2 regions of the Xanthomonas sp. NCPPB 3582 genome follow, and region 1 is predicted to be linked to the other one. Evidence: predicted binding sites of a transcription regulator. Region 1 holds the regulator's gene; the other holds the start of a gene.
The links. The regulator FliA, encoded in region 1, starts transcription of late flagellar genes. The targets are predictions, from matches to a motif close to TAAAGTTTNNCNNNCNNNGGCCGATAA.
Positions count from the first base shown of each region.

Region 2: a site for FliA is predicted at 3,992-4,018, ahead of ACCQ05_RS15040 (methyl-accepting chemotaxis protein). Genes of this name have one in related genera too.

Region 1 is NZ_CM192968.1:2,755,485-2,762,993, forward strand. Features, by position in the region: gene flhF (flagellar biosynthesis GTPase FlhF) at 1-1,365, shown strand, start outside; gene ACCQ05_RS11650 (MinD/ParA family protein) at 1,352-2,236, shown strand; gene ACCQ05_RS11655 (RNA polymerase sigma factor FliA) at 2,233-3,000, shown strand; gene cheY (chemotaxis response regulator CheY) at 3,025-3,417, shown strand; gene ACCQ05_RS11665 (protein phosphatase CheZ) at 3,417-4,043, shown strand; gene ACCQ05_RS11670 (chemotaxis protein CheA) at 4,046-5,698, shown strand; gene ACCQ05_RS11675 (XVIPCD domain-containing protein) at 6,080-7,279, opposite strand; one part of gene ACCQ05_RS11680 (IS3 family transposase) at 7,362-7,509, shown strand, end outside.
Region 2 is NZ_CM192968.1:3,564,887-3,572,395, reverse strand. Features, by position in the region: gene ACCQ05_RS15050 (cytochrome-c peroxidase) at 1-220, shown strand, start outside; gene ACCQ05_RS15045 (energy transducer TonB) at 232-519, opposite strand; gene ACCQ05_RS15040 (methyl-accepting chemotaxis protein) at 1,648-3,909, opposite strand; gene ACCQ05_RS15035 (hypothetical protein) at 4,218-4,529, shown strand; gene ACCQ05_RS15030 (alpha-L-fucosidase) at 5,264-7,192, shown strand; gene galA (beta-galactosidase GalA) at 7,431-7,509, opposite strand, start outside.

The DNA.
Region 1 (7,509 bases):
GCCAGCGCCGCCGAAGACATGATCGCCGCCATGGCCCTGCGCCAGCCGGCCAGCGTGCCACGCCAGGCCCCGGTCGCCACCCCGATCCGCAGCGCCGCGCCGATGCCGGCCGTGCAGGAACTGGCCGCGCCGGTCGTGCAGCGCCAGGAACACGCGCTGTCGGCGGTGCCGGAGCAACTGTTCGCCGACTTTTTGACCACCGCCCCGGTGCAGCGCCCGGCCGTGCAGGCCGCCCCGACCCCGGCCCCGGTCGTGGCCGCCACGGTTGCCGCCCCCGCCCCCGCCTACGCCGCCCAGGACCAGGACGACGACACCTTCGACGACGAAGCCGACTTCGATCTGGACGACGCGCTGCCGCAGATCCTGCCGCCGGCCGCGCTGCCGCCGATCGTGGTCGCCCCGCCCGCCCCCGCTGCCCTGGCCGCGGTGCCGGCCGCCGCCGCGCCGATCCCGCAGAACGACGAAGAACTCAAGCAGCTGCGCGGCGAACTGGCGCTGATGCGGCAGATGATCGAGCGCGAAATGAACCGCCTCACCGACGAGCGCCTGCGCGGCTCCCCGGTGCGTGCGCAGGCGCTGGAACTGATGGACGACTATGGCTTCGACGCCGGCCTGACCCGCGACGTCGCCATGCAGATCCCGGCCGATACCGAATTGCACCGCGGCCGCGGGCTGATGCTGGGCCTGCTGTCCAAGCGCCTGCCGGTGGCCCCGGTCGACCCGCTGGAACGCGGCGGCGTGATCGCCCTGGTCGGCCCGACCGGTGCCGGCAAGACCACCACCATCGCCAAGCTGGCCCAGCGCTTCGCCGCCCAGCACGCCCCGCGCGACGTGGCCCTGGTCACCACCGACACCCTGCGCGTCGGCGGCCGCGAGCAGCTGCACAGCTACGGCCGCCAGCTCGGCATCGCGGTGCACGAGGCCGACAGCGCCGAAAGCCTGCTCGAACTGCTGGACCGCCTGCGCGACTACAAGCTGGTGCTGATCGACACCGCCGGCATGGGCCAGCGCGACCGCGCCCTGGCCGCCCAGCTGAACTGGCTGCGCGCCGCCCAGCAGGTCACCTCGCTGCTGGTGCTGCCCGCCAACTCGCATTTCGCCGACCTCGACGAGGTCGTGCGCCGCTTCGCCCACGCCAAGCCCCAAGGCGTGGTGCTGACCAAACTCGACGAGACCGGCCGCTTCGGCAGCGCCTTGTCGGTGGTGGTCGATCACCAGATGCCCATCACCTGGGTGACTGACGGACAGCGGGTCCCCGACGACCTGCACCGCGCCAATGCCGCCAGTCTCGTTCTTCGTCTTGAAGATTTGCGGCGCGCTGCCGATAAGCCCTGTACTCCGGAGCACAACCATGCAGTCGCGTGAATACGCCAAGCTGACCAACGCCTTCCCCCTGTCGGCGACCCGTCCCGAGCCCCTGGGCCCGGTGCGCACCATTGCCGTGACCGGTGGCAAGGGCGGCGTGGGCAAGACCAACATCTCCGCCAACCTGGCCGTAGCGCTTGCCGACATGGGCAAACGCACGCTGCTGCTGGACGCCGACCTTGGCCTGGCCAACCTGGACGTGGTCTTGGGGCTCTCGCCCAAGTACACCCTGGCCGACCTGATCGCCGGCCGCTGCACGCTCGATGAAGTGATCATCGAAGGCCCCGGCGGCGTGCTGGTGGTGCCGGCCGCCTCCGGTCGCCGCCACATGGCAGAACTGGCCCCGGCCCAGCACATCGGCCTGGTCAACGTGTTCTCCGAACTGGAACGCGACCTGGATGTGATGGTCATCGACACCGCCGCCGGCATCACCGACAGCGTGCTGACCTTCTGCCAGGCCGCCCAGGACACCGTGGTGGTGGTCTGCGACGAGCCGGCCTCGATCACCGACGCCTACGCGCTGATCAAGGTGCTCTCGCGCGAACGCGGCGTGGACCGCCTGCAGATCATCGCCAACATGGTGCGCGACCCCAACGAGGGCCGCCTGCTGTACGACAAGCTCTCGCGCGTCTGCGAGAAGTTCCTCGGCGACGTGTCGCTGAACTACCTCGGCCACGTGCCGCAGGACGACTGGCTGCGCCTGTCGGTGCAGCGTCAGCAACCCGTCATCAAGGCCTACCCCGCCAGTCCGTCGGCGCAGGCCATCGCAGAAATCGCGCGCCGTACCTCGCGCTGGCAGGCCCCCACCGTGCCGCGCGGCAACGTCGAGTTCTTTGTCGAACGCATCATTCAACGGGGAGTGGCCGCATGAGCACCGCCACCGCAACGACCGCTAGCGCGCAATACCGCGCCGTGCAACGCAACAACGCCAACGACGTGGTGACCCAGCACGCCGATCTGGTGCGCCGCATCGCCCACCATCTGGCCGCCCGCCTGCCGGCGAGCGTGGAAGTGGACGACCTGATCCAGGCCGGCATGATCGGCCTGATCGAGGCCTCGCGCAGCTACGACTCCGAACAGGGCGCCTCGTTCGAGACCTATGCCTCGATCCGTATCCGCGGCTCGATGATCGACGAGATCCGCCGTGGCGACTGGGTGCCGCGCTCGGTGCACCGCCGCGCCCGCGACGCCGCTGCTGCAGTGCGCAAGATCGAGCAGAACACCGGCCGTGCCGCCGCCGCCACCGAAGTGGCCGCCGCGATGGAAATGCCGCTGCCGGAGTATCTGCGCCTGATGGAAGATGCCGCGCGCGGCCAGGTGCTGAGCCTGGAATCGCGCATCGAAGATCACGGCGAGCTGGACACCACCGCCAAGGGCGGGCCCAATCCGCAGCAGATGATGGAGCGTGGCGAATTCGGCCGCGAGCTGGGCAAGGCCATCGGCCAGTTGCCCGAGCGCGAGCAGCTGGTGCTGTCGCTGTACTACGAACAGGAATTGAACCTGAAGGAAATCGGCGCCGTGCTCGGTGTCAGCGAATCGCGCGTGTGCCAGATCCATGGCCAGGCCGTGGTGCGTCTGCGCGGCCGCCTCAAGGTATTCGAACTGGCCGATGCCGGTGTCGAAAATGACGATTGATTTTTTTCGTGTTAGGAGCTTGATGTGAACAAGAACATGCGGATCCTGATCGTGGACGACTTCTCGACGATGCGACGTATCGTCAAGAATCTGTTGGCGGATCTTGGCTTCACCAATACCGCAGAGGCCGAAGACGGCAACAGCGCGCTGGCTGCGCTGCGCGCGGGCCCGTTCGACTTCGTGGTGACGGACTGGAACATGCCCGGCATGACCGGCATCGACCTGCTGCGCAACATCCGCGCCGACGCCAAGCTCAAGCACCTGCCGGTGATGATGGTCACCGCCGAAGCCAAGCGCGAGCAGATCATCGAAGCCGCGCAGTGCGGCGTGAACGGCTACATCATCAAGCCGTTCACCGCCCAGACGCTGGAAGAGAAGCTGGGCAAGGTGTTCGAACGTCTGGCGGCGACCGCCTGATGAACGCCACCGTGGAAGCCGATGCCGAACGTGCCGCGTTGATCGAGCGCCTGCAAAGCGCGCTCGATGCACTGGAAAGCGGTGACCAGATCGCCTGGCGTCGCGAGGTCGATCACCTCGCCGCGCTGCGCACACGCCCGATGATGCAGAGCCTGAGCCGGCTCGCCCGCGAACTCGGACAGGCCCTGGGCGAATTGCCCACCTTGCCCGAAGAAGCCGGCGAACTGGACGATGCCTGCTCGCGCCTGGACCACGTGGTGGAAATGACCGAAAAGGCCAGCCATCGCACGCTGGACCTGGTCGAGGAATGCCGCGTGCTGGCCAACCAGCTGCGCGACGGTGGCCTGAATCAGGACCAGGGCGCGCTGATGGACAAGATGCGCCATAACCTCACCGAGCTGTCGCTGGCGCAGAGCTACCAGGACCTGAGCGGCCAGATCATCCGCCGCGTGGCCGGGATCGTGCGCCGCGTGCATGAGGGCTTCGGTGCACTCGGCCTGCCGCCGAAGAATCCCGAGCCGAAGAAAGACGACGGCGGTCTTGCCGGTCCTGCAGTCAAGGGCCTGGACCGTCACGCGGTGTCGCAGGACGACGCCGACGACCTGCTGTCCGGATTGGGGTTGTAACCATGAGTGCTGTTCCAGACGATATTGCTGCCGATTTCATCGTCGAGGCCCAGGAGATCCTGGACCGCCTCGGCGAACAGCTGGTGTCGCTGGAACAGGCGCCAGACGAAGCCGACCAGCTCAACGCGGTGTTCCGCGGCTTCCACACCCTCAAGGGCGGCGCCGGCTTCCTGGCGATCAAGCCGATGGTGGAGCTGTGCCACGCCGCCGAGGAAACCCTGGGCATGGCGCGCTCCGGCCAGGCGGTGCTGCAAGCGCATCACTTCGATGCCGCGCAGCAGTCGCTGGATTATCTGCAGGCCATGCTGGACGCGATGGGCTCGGGCGAACCCGTGCCGCACGCACCGGCCACGCTGATTGCGCAGTTCGATGCCAAGAGCGGCCCGCCAGCGGTCAAGGCGGCGCCCAAGGCCGCTGCCGCTCCGGCACACGATGACGCCCACGCACCCGCAGCGCCCGGCGCCAAGGCCGGCCCCAAGGCGGCCGCCAAGGCCGGTGCCGAAGCCGAACAGACCGTGCGCGTGGACACCAAGCGCCTGGATGCCATCGTCAACCTGATTGGCGAACTGGTGCTCTCGCGCAACCGCCTCAAGACCTTGCGCACCCGCCTGCGCGACGAAGAACTCGACCGCGCGGTGAGCACGCTGGACATCGCCACCGCCCGCCTGCAGACCGCGGTCATGCGCACCCGCATGCAGCCGGTGAGCAAGGTCTTCGCGCGCTTCCCCAAGGTGGCCCGCGACGTTGCGCGCACCCTGTCCAAGGAAGTGGAGCTGGAACTGATCGGCGCCGAAACCGAGCTCGATCGTAATCTGGTCGAAGCCCTGGCCGACCCGTTGGTGCACCTGGTGCGCAACGCCATCGACCACGGCATCGAATCGCCGGCCCTGCGCGAAGCCACCGGCAAGCCTCGTAGCGGCCATGTGCGCCTGTCCGCGCAGCAGGAAGGCGACTACGTCAGTATCGAAATCCAGGACGACGGCGCCGGCATCGACCCCGAGCGCCTGCGCGAGATCGCCCGCGGCAAGGGCCTGATCGACGCCGAGGCCGCCGCCCGCCTGAGCACCGACGAGTGCCTGCACCTGATCTTCATGCCGGGCTTCTCGACCAAGGCCGAAGTCACCGATATCTCCGGCCGCGGCGTCGGCATGGACGTGGTGCAGTCGCGCATCCGCGAACTCAGCGGCCAGATCCAGATCCAGTCCGAGCTGGGCCGCGGCAGCCGCTTCATGATCCGCGTGCCGCTGACCCTGGCGATCCTGCCGACCCTGCTGGTGCAGGCCGGCGAAGCCGTCTACGCCTTGCCGCTGGCGCGCGTGGTGGAAGTGCTGCACGCACCGCAGACCTCGCTGGGCTGGTTCGACGGCCGCGCCGTGCTCGACCGCCGCTCGCATACCCTGCCCCTGATCGACCTGCGCCGCTGGCTGGGCGTGACGGCGGACCAGCCGCCGCTGCTGACCGTGGTGCTGCTGCAGGCTGGCGAAACCCGCTTCGGCCTGGTAGTGGACCAGGTCCGCGGCCGCGAGGAAGTGGTGATCAAGCCCCTGCCCCGCGCCTTGCGCGGCCTGCCCGGCTATGCCGGCGCCACCCTGATCGGCGACGGCCGCATGGCGCTGATCCTGGATGTGGATGGCTTGCGCTCCAGCGATCATTGAGCTTCGGGATTCGGGATACGCCCCCGGTTGCCTGAGTGATGACAACGGCCGCACACAGCGGCCGTTGTCGTTTCCGAAGATCTCGCTACGCGCTCGTGCAGACGATTTCTCGCATGGGTCCCCCCCTTTTCCCGCGAGCGTTTCTCCTTCCCCCGCTTGCGGGGGAAGGTGCCCGGAGGTCGGATGGGGGCAGCGGTCTCGCGTTGTCCCCAGATGCAGCGCACGACCTCAACCGCCCTCATCCGGCGCTGTGCGCCACCTTCTCCCACGCGCGGGAGAAGGCGATGGATTGCCAGCGCTGCAGCAGTCCGGCCAACGCCTTTCCCTTATTGCCCTATTTGGGAACCGTTATTTGGCCCCCGTTATCTCGTTGCGAAACACTCAGCGCGTCATCGACGGACCAGACTGGCTGACGGCTTGCTGGGACTGCTCCAGCGCCTGCTGCTGTTCGCGCGCCTGGGCCTGAGTCTGGTTGATTGCCTGCAGGCGATCGAACGACTGGGTCTCTGGTGTCTGCACGGCGTCCACGGTTGGCATATAGGCACGCTGGTGAGCCGGGTCATTCAGAGCGCCCTGCACGACGAAGACCCTTTCGCCGCCGGCCAGCTTGGACGTGTGGGTATTGAGAACGACATGGTCCACCCGCGACAGTCCTTCCTCTTTCGCTAGCGCAAGCAGGCTGGCGGTCATGCGCTGGCTTGATGCATCCCACTGCCTGCCATGTTCGGTATCGAGCTTCTGCACCCCATCCTTGATCTGCCGGTAGAGCTGGTGATCCTCATGACCTGGGTCTGCCGGAAGGCGCTGAGTTGATGTTCCTTGCGATTGGGCTTCACGTGCACGGAGCTCCTGCTCCAGCTCTTGTGCAGAGATCGGCGAGACATGCAAATGCGTGTTCTTGCTGTGCTGGAACAAACCCGGCGTCGGTGGCTGGGTGCTGCTATCCAGGTAAGGCATCGGGCGCGTATTGCTGCCTAGATCAATGCCGTTGCGCTCGAGTATTTCTTCTTTCAATCCCAGACGTCGCATATTCAGAATCATCGGCTGTTCTGGCTCGCCGGGCTTTGGCTTGTTGTATTGCCGCTCATAGATGGCGGCCGTGGCCACCACCCATGGCCCGTAGTGGTTGGTGTAGTCGGACTGGCCTGCATGTCCGATGCGCGTGTTCGCGGCAGGCTTGTCGAAGAAGTTAGCACCCATCGCTTCGACGTTAGCCGCAGTTGCGGGCATTGTCATGTCTGCGTTCAAAGTGAGGTTGGGCTTAAGCGCGTAATTGAATTGCGGCATACCGCCGGTGCGATCGATGAAGTCATGTACACGGCCTGGTGCCTCCCGATAGATATCCTCCAGAGAGGCATGCGGATTTGATTGCCGCACCCTGCTAACGACTGCATTCCAGCCTGCGATTTCCGCGCTAGCTTCATCTGCTCGATTGCTTGATAACACCTTTTCCGCGGCGTCGGAATAATCGTGCGTAGTTTGGGCTATCTGCTTCGCTGCGGTTTTAAATTCCTCACGCGAAGCAGCCGCGGCCGGACTGTACATACCATGTTGCAGTTCGTGACCTAACACAAACGTCATGTCACCAGAGTCGAGCGATTGATACGCCCAGGGTTTCCTAGACATCTCATGGCCATGGAAAATGGTCGATTCGGAGGTGTCTATGAGCAGCAAGCGGTATACGGATGAGTTCAAGATCGAGGCGGTCCGGCAAGTGACCGATCGTGGGTTCAAGGTGGCAGAAGTCGCCGAGCGGCTGGGTGTCACCACGCACAGCCTGTACGCCTGGCTGCGCAAGTTCGGCAAGCCCG
Region 2 (7,509 bases), 810 kb from region 1:
GTTGCGCCAGGTGGGCAAGACCGGCCCTTATATGCACACCGGCGGATTCACCGATCTGCGCAGTGTCGTTACCGCCTACAACGCGGGCATGCCAAGGCCGAGGCCCAGGGAGCAGCAGCGCGGCGATCCGCTCTTTCCTCGACCCGATCCCCTGCTGGTTCCTCTTGGCCTGCAGAAGGAAGAGCGCGATGCCATCGTGGCGTTTCTGGAAACGCTTTGACCGGCGGCGGGCTACTGCAGGAAAAATTCCACCGGCACCTCGAGCTCCACGGGGTCGGGCAAGGTGTGGGGCGGCCGAGGAAGCGGCTGCGCCCGGGCAAACGTGCCAAGCGCTTCGTCGTCCAGCGCCAGGTAGCCGCTCCCCAGCTGCACGCGTGCGGCGATGACCCGGCCCTGACGGTCGACCATGGCACGCACGAAGACCACCCCCTCCTGACGAAGCGCTCTGGCGGCGCTGGGGTAGCGACGGAAACGCTGCAGGCGCTCCAGGACGCGCCCTTCCCAACCAGGGTCGCTCATTCCGGCGGCAGGTGCCGGTGGTGCAGGGGGCGGGGCCGGGGCGGCCGCTGCCGAGGTGGCATTGTCCTGGCCGTCGGATGCGGGGACCTGCTGGGTGATTGCGGTCGATGACGGTGGGAGGTCAACGCTGGGGAGCGCAGCGGGCAGCGGATCGCGTGTCGGATGCTCGACCGGAGGCAGCTGCGGGCGAGACCGGACGGCGGGCGCACGGTGCGCCTGCAGCGGCACCACCTGTTCTGGAGCGAGTCGCGGTGCGACGGGTGTCGGCGGAGCCGCCGCGGGCAGCAGGGTGAGGCGCAGTCGGACGTCCTGCGGCGGCGCAAGGTCGGCCTCGAAGCGGCGCACATCGAACACAAGCCAGGCGACCAATGCATGGATCACGACCGTGGCAGTCGCTGCGGCAACACGTGCCCAGAGATGAGGGTCCGACCGAGCCATGGCGCGGATGGAGTGACGGGCGGCACGGGGCATGACGTGGATGTAAATGAGAGTCGTTATATTTTACACCCTGGCCGGGCCGGTGCTGCCAGCGCGGTCGACCAGACGAGGTCACGGACAGCGCGCGCGGGACGATTCCCAACAGCACACCGCTGCGGCCACCGATGGTCGCGCAAGCGCACGCCGGCGCCTGGCGATCGCACGCTCGTCCCGGACGCATGCCGTTTTGCGCTGCTATTTCGCCTGCGCTCGCGCAGCGATCGATCCCTTCCGGGAGGGCGGACTGCCCGGCGTGCAATGCCAACGCCCGCTCGCGCGGAAATGCGACACGGCATTCGACAGGCGACGGACGACATTCGAGCCTGTGGCAGGCGCGCGGCAGTGGCGAGCGCTGGCAGGCACCTGCAATGCAAAGACCACCGCGACACACGGCACTGGATCGGTGGACACCATGTCACTGCATCGAATGCGAGTGCACCAAGAGCCACGGTCGATGCTGTCGGCGGTGATGCCGGCTACTGGCTGCTGCCACGCCGGCCGCCAGCCGCCGATCGCTGTTTCCTCGTTCGGCGGAGGCTCGAAGGCAGGCGCTCCTGCGCGATGGCGTGATCGTGTCGCGCGCGCCCGATGCCATGACGGCGCAAGGCCGGCTGCTTGCGCAGCCGGCCTTGCGGTCGGATGGTCCCAGGTCTAGAACTCCTGCCAATCGGCGCTGCCGCTCGATACGCTGGCGACCGCTGCCTGCCTGGCCGGGCGCTTGGCTGGTGCCGCGGCGGTTTCGCGCTTGGGCGGGCTGGCCGGCTTGCTCTTGGCAGGCACCACGGTGGGCGCGACTGCATGCAGGACCGATGGACGTTCGGCTTCGATCTTGAAGATCGATACCGCCTGCCTGAGCTGCACGGCCTGTTCTTCCATCGAGCGGGCGGCGGCGGTGGCCTCTTCCACCAGTGCGGCATTCTGCTGGGTGGTCTCGTCCATCTGGGTGACGGTGAGGTTGACCTGCTCGATGCCGGCCGACTGCTCCTGCGAGGCGGCGGAAATCTCGCCCATGATGTCGGTGACCCGCTGCACGCTGGCCACGATCTCGGCCATGGTGGTGCCGGCAGTGTGCACCAGCGTGGAGCCCTCGGCCACGCGCTGGACCGAGTCGTCGATGAGGCTCTTGATTTCCTTGGCCGCGGCGGTGGAACGCTGGGCGAGGGTGCGCACCTCGCTGGCAACCACGGCAAAACCGCGGCCTTGTTCGCCGGCGCGTGCGGCTTCCACCGCGGCATTGAGCGCCAGGATGTTGGTCTGGAACGAGATGCCGTCGATGACGCTGATGATGTCGGCGATCTTCCTGGACGAGGCTTCGATACCGGTCATGGTGCCCACGACCTTGCCCACGATCTCGCCGCCTTGCGAGGCGACACTGGCCGCACCGATCGCCAGCTGGTTGGCCTGGCGCGCGTGTTCTGCGTTCTGCCTGACGGTGGAGGTGAGCTCTTCCATCGACGCCGCGGTTTCTTCAAGGTTGGCGGCCTGCTGTTCGGTGCGCTGCGACAGGTCCTGGTTTCCGGCGGCGATTTCACTGGCGGCCGAATTGATCGACACCGCCGACTGCTGGATGCGCCCGACGATCTCGGCCAGTTGCGTGGCAGTGGCATTGGCGTCGTCGCGCATCTGCGCGAACACACCGCGGAAATCGCCACTCATGCGTGCGGTGAGATCGCCCGCGGCGATGGACTGCAACAGCGCGGACAGCGATTGCAGATTGCCATCGGCGGTGGCCATCAGCTGGTTGAGGCTATCGACCATGACGTGGAAGTCGTACTGGAAGCGATCGGCATCGCCACGCGCGCTGAAGTCGCCGTTGGCTGCAGACACGGCCAGCTGCTTGATTTCTGCGTTCATCGCCGACAGGTTGGCCTTGACCTCGTCCATGGTCTGGGTGAGCACGGCCTTTTCGCCGGGCAAGGCCGCCATGCTTTCGCTCAGGTCGCCAATCGCGTAGCGGCCCATGATGCGCGCAAGCGTGGTCTGCACCGCCAGGTGCGAGGCCACCAGCGTGTTGGTGTCCTGCGCCATGCGGCCGTAATCGCCGGGAAACGCATTGGCATCGATACGGAAACTGATCTGCCCTTCGTCGTGACGCTTGGCCATTTCGCCTTGCGCGCGCAACAGGGACTGCAACTGGGCCTGCATTCCGCTCATGGCGCGCAACAGGCGGCCGGTTTCGTCCTGTGCGTCGGTCTGCACCTGGTTGTCCAGCTGGCCGTTGGCGATCGCTTCGGCGGCCTTGGTGGCACGGGCCAATGGATGAGTGAGGCTGCGGGTGATCAGCCAGGCCAGCAAGCCGCTGACGGTGACCACGGCAATCCCGCCGATCAGCAACAACAACTTGGCACGGTGCATCGATTGCACGGTTTCAGCATAGGCCTGCTGGCTCTGCTGCTCCTGCCGGCTCACCAGCTCACGGATCTTGTCCTGCCAGGCGACATTGGCAGCGCGGGCCTTTTCGCCAAGCAAGATCTGCGCGGGCGTATTGTCGTCGGCTGCGGCCAGCGCCATCACGTCGTCATTGATCTTGCCGGAGACCGCACGCAGCGCGTCCATCTCGGCGAGAATCTTGCGGTCTTCCTCGGAGCTTGGAAGCGTGTCGAGCTTTGCACGCAACTCCTTGTAGCGCTGGCGCTGGGTCTTGATCGTCTCCAGGGCCTGGCTGTCGAGCTCGGCACTGGTGGCCATGGCGTAGGTGCCCAGCGCGATCATGATCGACGAGTTGGCATCCAGCATCCCATTGCCCATCTGGATCTTGGCCATGCGGTCCAGCACGATGAAGTCCAGCTGCTTCTTGGCACTGGCCATCGAACTCAAGCCGATGGCAACCAGCAGGCCCGACAGCAGGATTAACAAGGCGAATGCGGCGCCAAGACGGCGGCCGACGGAATAGCGTTGCAGTAAGGTGGTCATGCGGCAGTCCCGAGTCCAGGTTGGAAGGCGCCGGTCAGACCAGTCGTGTGAAGATCGCATGAGGATCGGGTCGGCACCGTGGATAACGACGGGCGTTTTGGAAACTTGATCTTTCGATGCAAACAGATTTAAGTCCGCGTCGCCGTTGTCAAAAGGTCGGGAAATACCCGACTGGCGGACGTTCTGGGCGAGTCTGCAGACTGCAGAGGCGACAGCCTGCGATGGCAGCGAACTCAGCCGTCAGTGCACATGATCGTGTCGGCGGCCGCGTTAGAGTCGTTGCCCCCACCGACGTCCGGCATGCGCGCATGGAGACCCACAACCAAGAATGGATGCAGGCCGTCACCGATGCGCTCAGCGACCTGCTGGCTGCGCGCGTTGCGCAGGCCACCTTGCTGGAGGCGATGCTGGTCTCGCATCCCGATCCTGCCGCGCTCAGAAAGGCGTGGGATGAACTGTCGTCCCAGCGCATCGCCTACGTGGCGCAAAACAAGGCGGCCGCCCAGGTGGAACGGCCGATGGATGGCTATACGCTGGAGCAATTCCAGGCGTGGGAAGAGAAGTTTCGCCGTTATTTCCCGCGCGATCTGAATCCATCGCCTGACGATACGTCAGGGTGATCACGAGCGTACTGGCAGGGGGCATCGCCTTGCGCGCCACCGAGCAGGCGTTGGCCGCCAGTTGCCGGGATGACTTTCCATCCGGTTTGTTCGAAGGCGGGAGCATCTGCTAGCCCTGTCTGATACCCGATGTCTTATGAGAGACGTCCCGCGGATCCTGCCCTGCTTGCCGGTGGCGTTGCTGTCATGGCGAGCGTTGCGGCTTGGCGATTGGTGCTGTGATGAAGAAGGCGACGCAGCGCTGGACAGCTGCGCCGCACGCGTCGATCTGCGTGCAAGAGCCGATGCCTCCGATGCGAGCCGGTTGCCTGTTCAGGGCAGAAGCGTGCACCGGATTTGGCGAAGCGAGTCTACATGGCGCAACCAACCGTCGCCCCGCGAACGATCGTGGCGGCTTCGCATGCTCATCGACGGCAGCTTCTTAGAAGCCAGGCGGACGCGGAAGCTGACAGCGACACCGCGTTGCCGCTGCCAACGGGGCAGTACGTCATTTGCTGACCGTTGATGACGTGGTGATGCTGACCTATGGCGTTCACCACCGGCGTCGTTGCCATTGCCAAGACCGATCGGCAGCATCCGCACGTCACCTTCCTGTCCATCAGCGGACTGCGGATGCTGGCTGGCTCGTTCAAGCCAGCATTTGCAGGAAATCCGCATCGTGGGTGGCGTCGGCGAAAACCCCTCACGCCGTTGGAAACGCTAAGATCCGAGCTTGTGCAGAGTTGGAGGCGCCAATGATCGATCGTCGTACTTTCCTTGCCACCGGTGTCGTGGCCGTTGCCGCAAGTGTTGGCGCCTACCCCGCCCGGGTGATGGCTGCGCCGCGTGCGGACGGGCCGGCACCATGGGGCGCCGTGCCCAGCGCACGACAGCTGCGGTGGCATCGGTGGGAGCAATACGCTTTCGTGCATTTTGCGATGAACACCTTCACCGACAAGGAGTGGGGCTACGGGGACGAAGATCCGCGCAGGTTCGATCCCAGCGATTTCTCTGCCGACCAGATCGTCGCCGCTGCCAAGGCCGGCAATCTGAAAGGGTTGATCTTCACCGCCAAGCATCACGATGGATTCTGCCTCTGGCCGACACGCTTGACCGAACATTGCATTCGCAATTCGCCCTACAAGAACGGCAAGGGCGACATCGTCGGCGAAATGGCGGCGGCGTGCCGCCGCGCCGGCCTGGCGTTCGGCATCTACCTCTCCCCCTGGGATCGCAACCACGCCGACTATGGCCGCCCCGGCTATCTCGACTACTTCCGCAAGCAGATCGTCGAGCTCTGCACCGGTTATGGCGAGCTGTTCGAGTTCTGGTTCGACGGCGCCAATGGCGGCGACGGCTACTACGGTGGTGCGCGCGAGTCGCGCAAGATCGATGCGCCTGCCTACTACGACTGGCCACGGATGATCGCGCTGGTTCACCAGCACCAGCCGATGGCCTGCACGTTCGACCCGCTCGGTGCCGATATTCGCTGGGGCGGCAACGAGGACGGGATCGCCGGCGATCCGAGCTGGCCGACCATGCCCAATGCTCCGTACACCCAGGAAAACGGCAACTCCGGCGTGCGCGGGGCGCCGCTGTGGTGGCCGGCAGAAACCAATACCTCGATCCGCCCGGGCTGGTTCTACCACGCCGACGAAGACGGCAAGGTACGCAGCCCGGAAAACCTGGTGCGCTATTTCGACACCTCCGTGGCGCGCGGCACCAACATGAACCTCAATCTGCCGCCGGACCGACGAGGTCGTATTCCCGACCACGATGTGGCAGTGCTGCAGAGTTTCGGCGATGCGATCCGCGGCAGCTTCGCCATCGACCTGGCCAAGGGCGCCAAGGCCAGCGCCACTGCGTCGCGCGGTGCGGGGTTCGAGCCGGCGCGCGTGCTCGATCGCCAGCCGGACAGCTACTGGTCCACGCCGGATGAGGTCACCACGCCGACGCTGACGCTGGAATTGTCGGCGGCACACGCCTTCGACTTGATCCGGCTGCGCGAATATCTGCCGCTGGGCGTGCGCGTCACCCGTTTCGCGGTCGAGGCCGAGGTCGATGGGCAATGGCGGCGGCTGGCCGAAGCGCAATGCATCGGCGCGCAGCGGATCGTGCGCCTGGATCGCCCGCTGACCGCACGCCGGGTGCGCCTGGTCGTGCTGGAGGCGCCGGTGTGCCCGGCGATCAGCGAGTTCGCGCTGTTCCGCGCGGTGGCGCCGGTGCCGGTCGCGCGGCCGACGGCGAACGCGCCGGACGTGCTGTCCAGCGCCGGCTGGCGCATCGTCGAGGCCAGCGCGCCGGGGGCGGAGACGTTGCTCGACGACGATGCCAGCACGATCTGGATCGTGCCCGCTCCCACCCCGGGCCGCCCTGCGCAGGTGACCATCGACGTGGGTATGCTGCGTCAGGTCGCCGGCTTCAGCCTCACGCCCTCGCGCACGGTGATGAATGGTGCCGCGCCACCGAAGGGCTATCGCGCCGAAACCAGCGAAGATGGTCAACGCTGGCAGCCGGCCGGCGCCGGCGAGCTGGCCAACATCGCCTATGCGCTTTCGACCCAACGCCTGAATTTCCCCGAGGTCCGCCAGATCCGTTACCTGCGGCTGTCGTTCGCCGAAACGGCGGTACCTGCCGAACGGCTGGCGATTGCCGGGATCGGTGCGTTCTCGCGCTTGCGCTGACAGCAGCTGGTCCTCCTCGGCATGCACGGCGGCGGCCGTGCATGGCTCGGCGGTGCGGCATCACGAACCCGGCGATACCTGAGCGCCTCGAAGAACTGCTTCATCCGCCCGGGCATCCAGGGGGGGTCTTGAAGAGTGGCCTTGGCGGATCCGCGCGACGAAGTGCACCCGGCCAGGTGCCGGCCCGAGACACCTCGGGCCGGCGACACGCGCGGTGGCTGCCGCGCTGTCCTGCCGATCAGGTCACCGACGGCCGCGCTTTTGCCTGGCTACTGCGCAACGCCAGCCGCGCAGTGGTCAGCCCCGGCGCGCTTGCT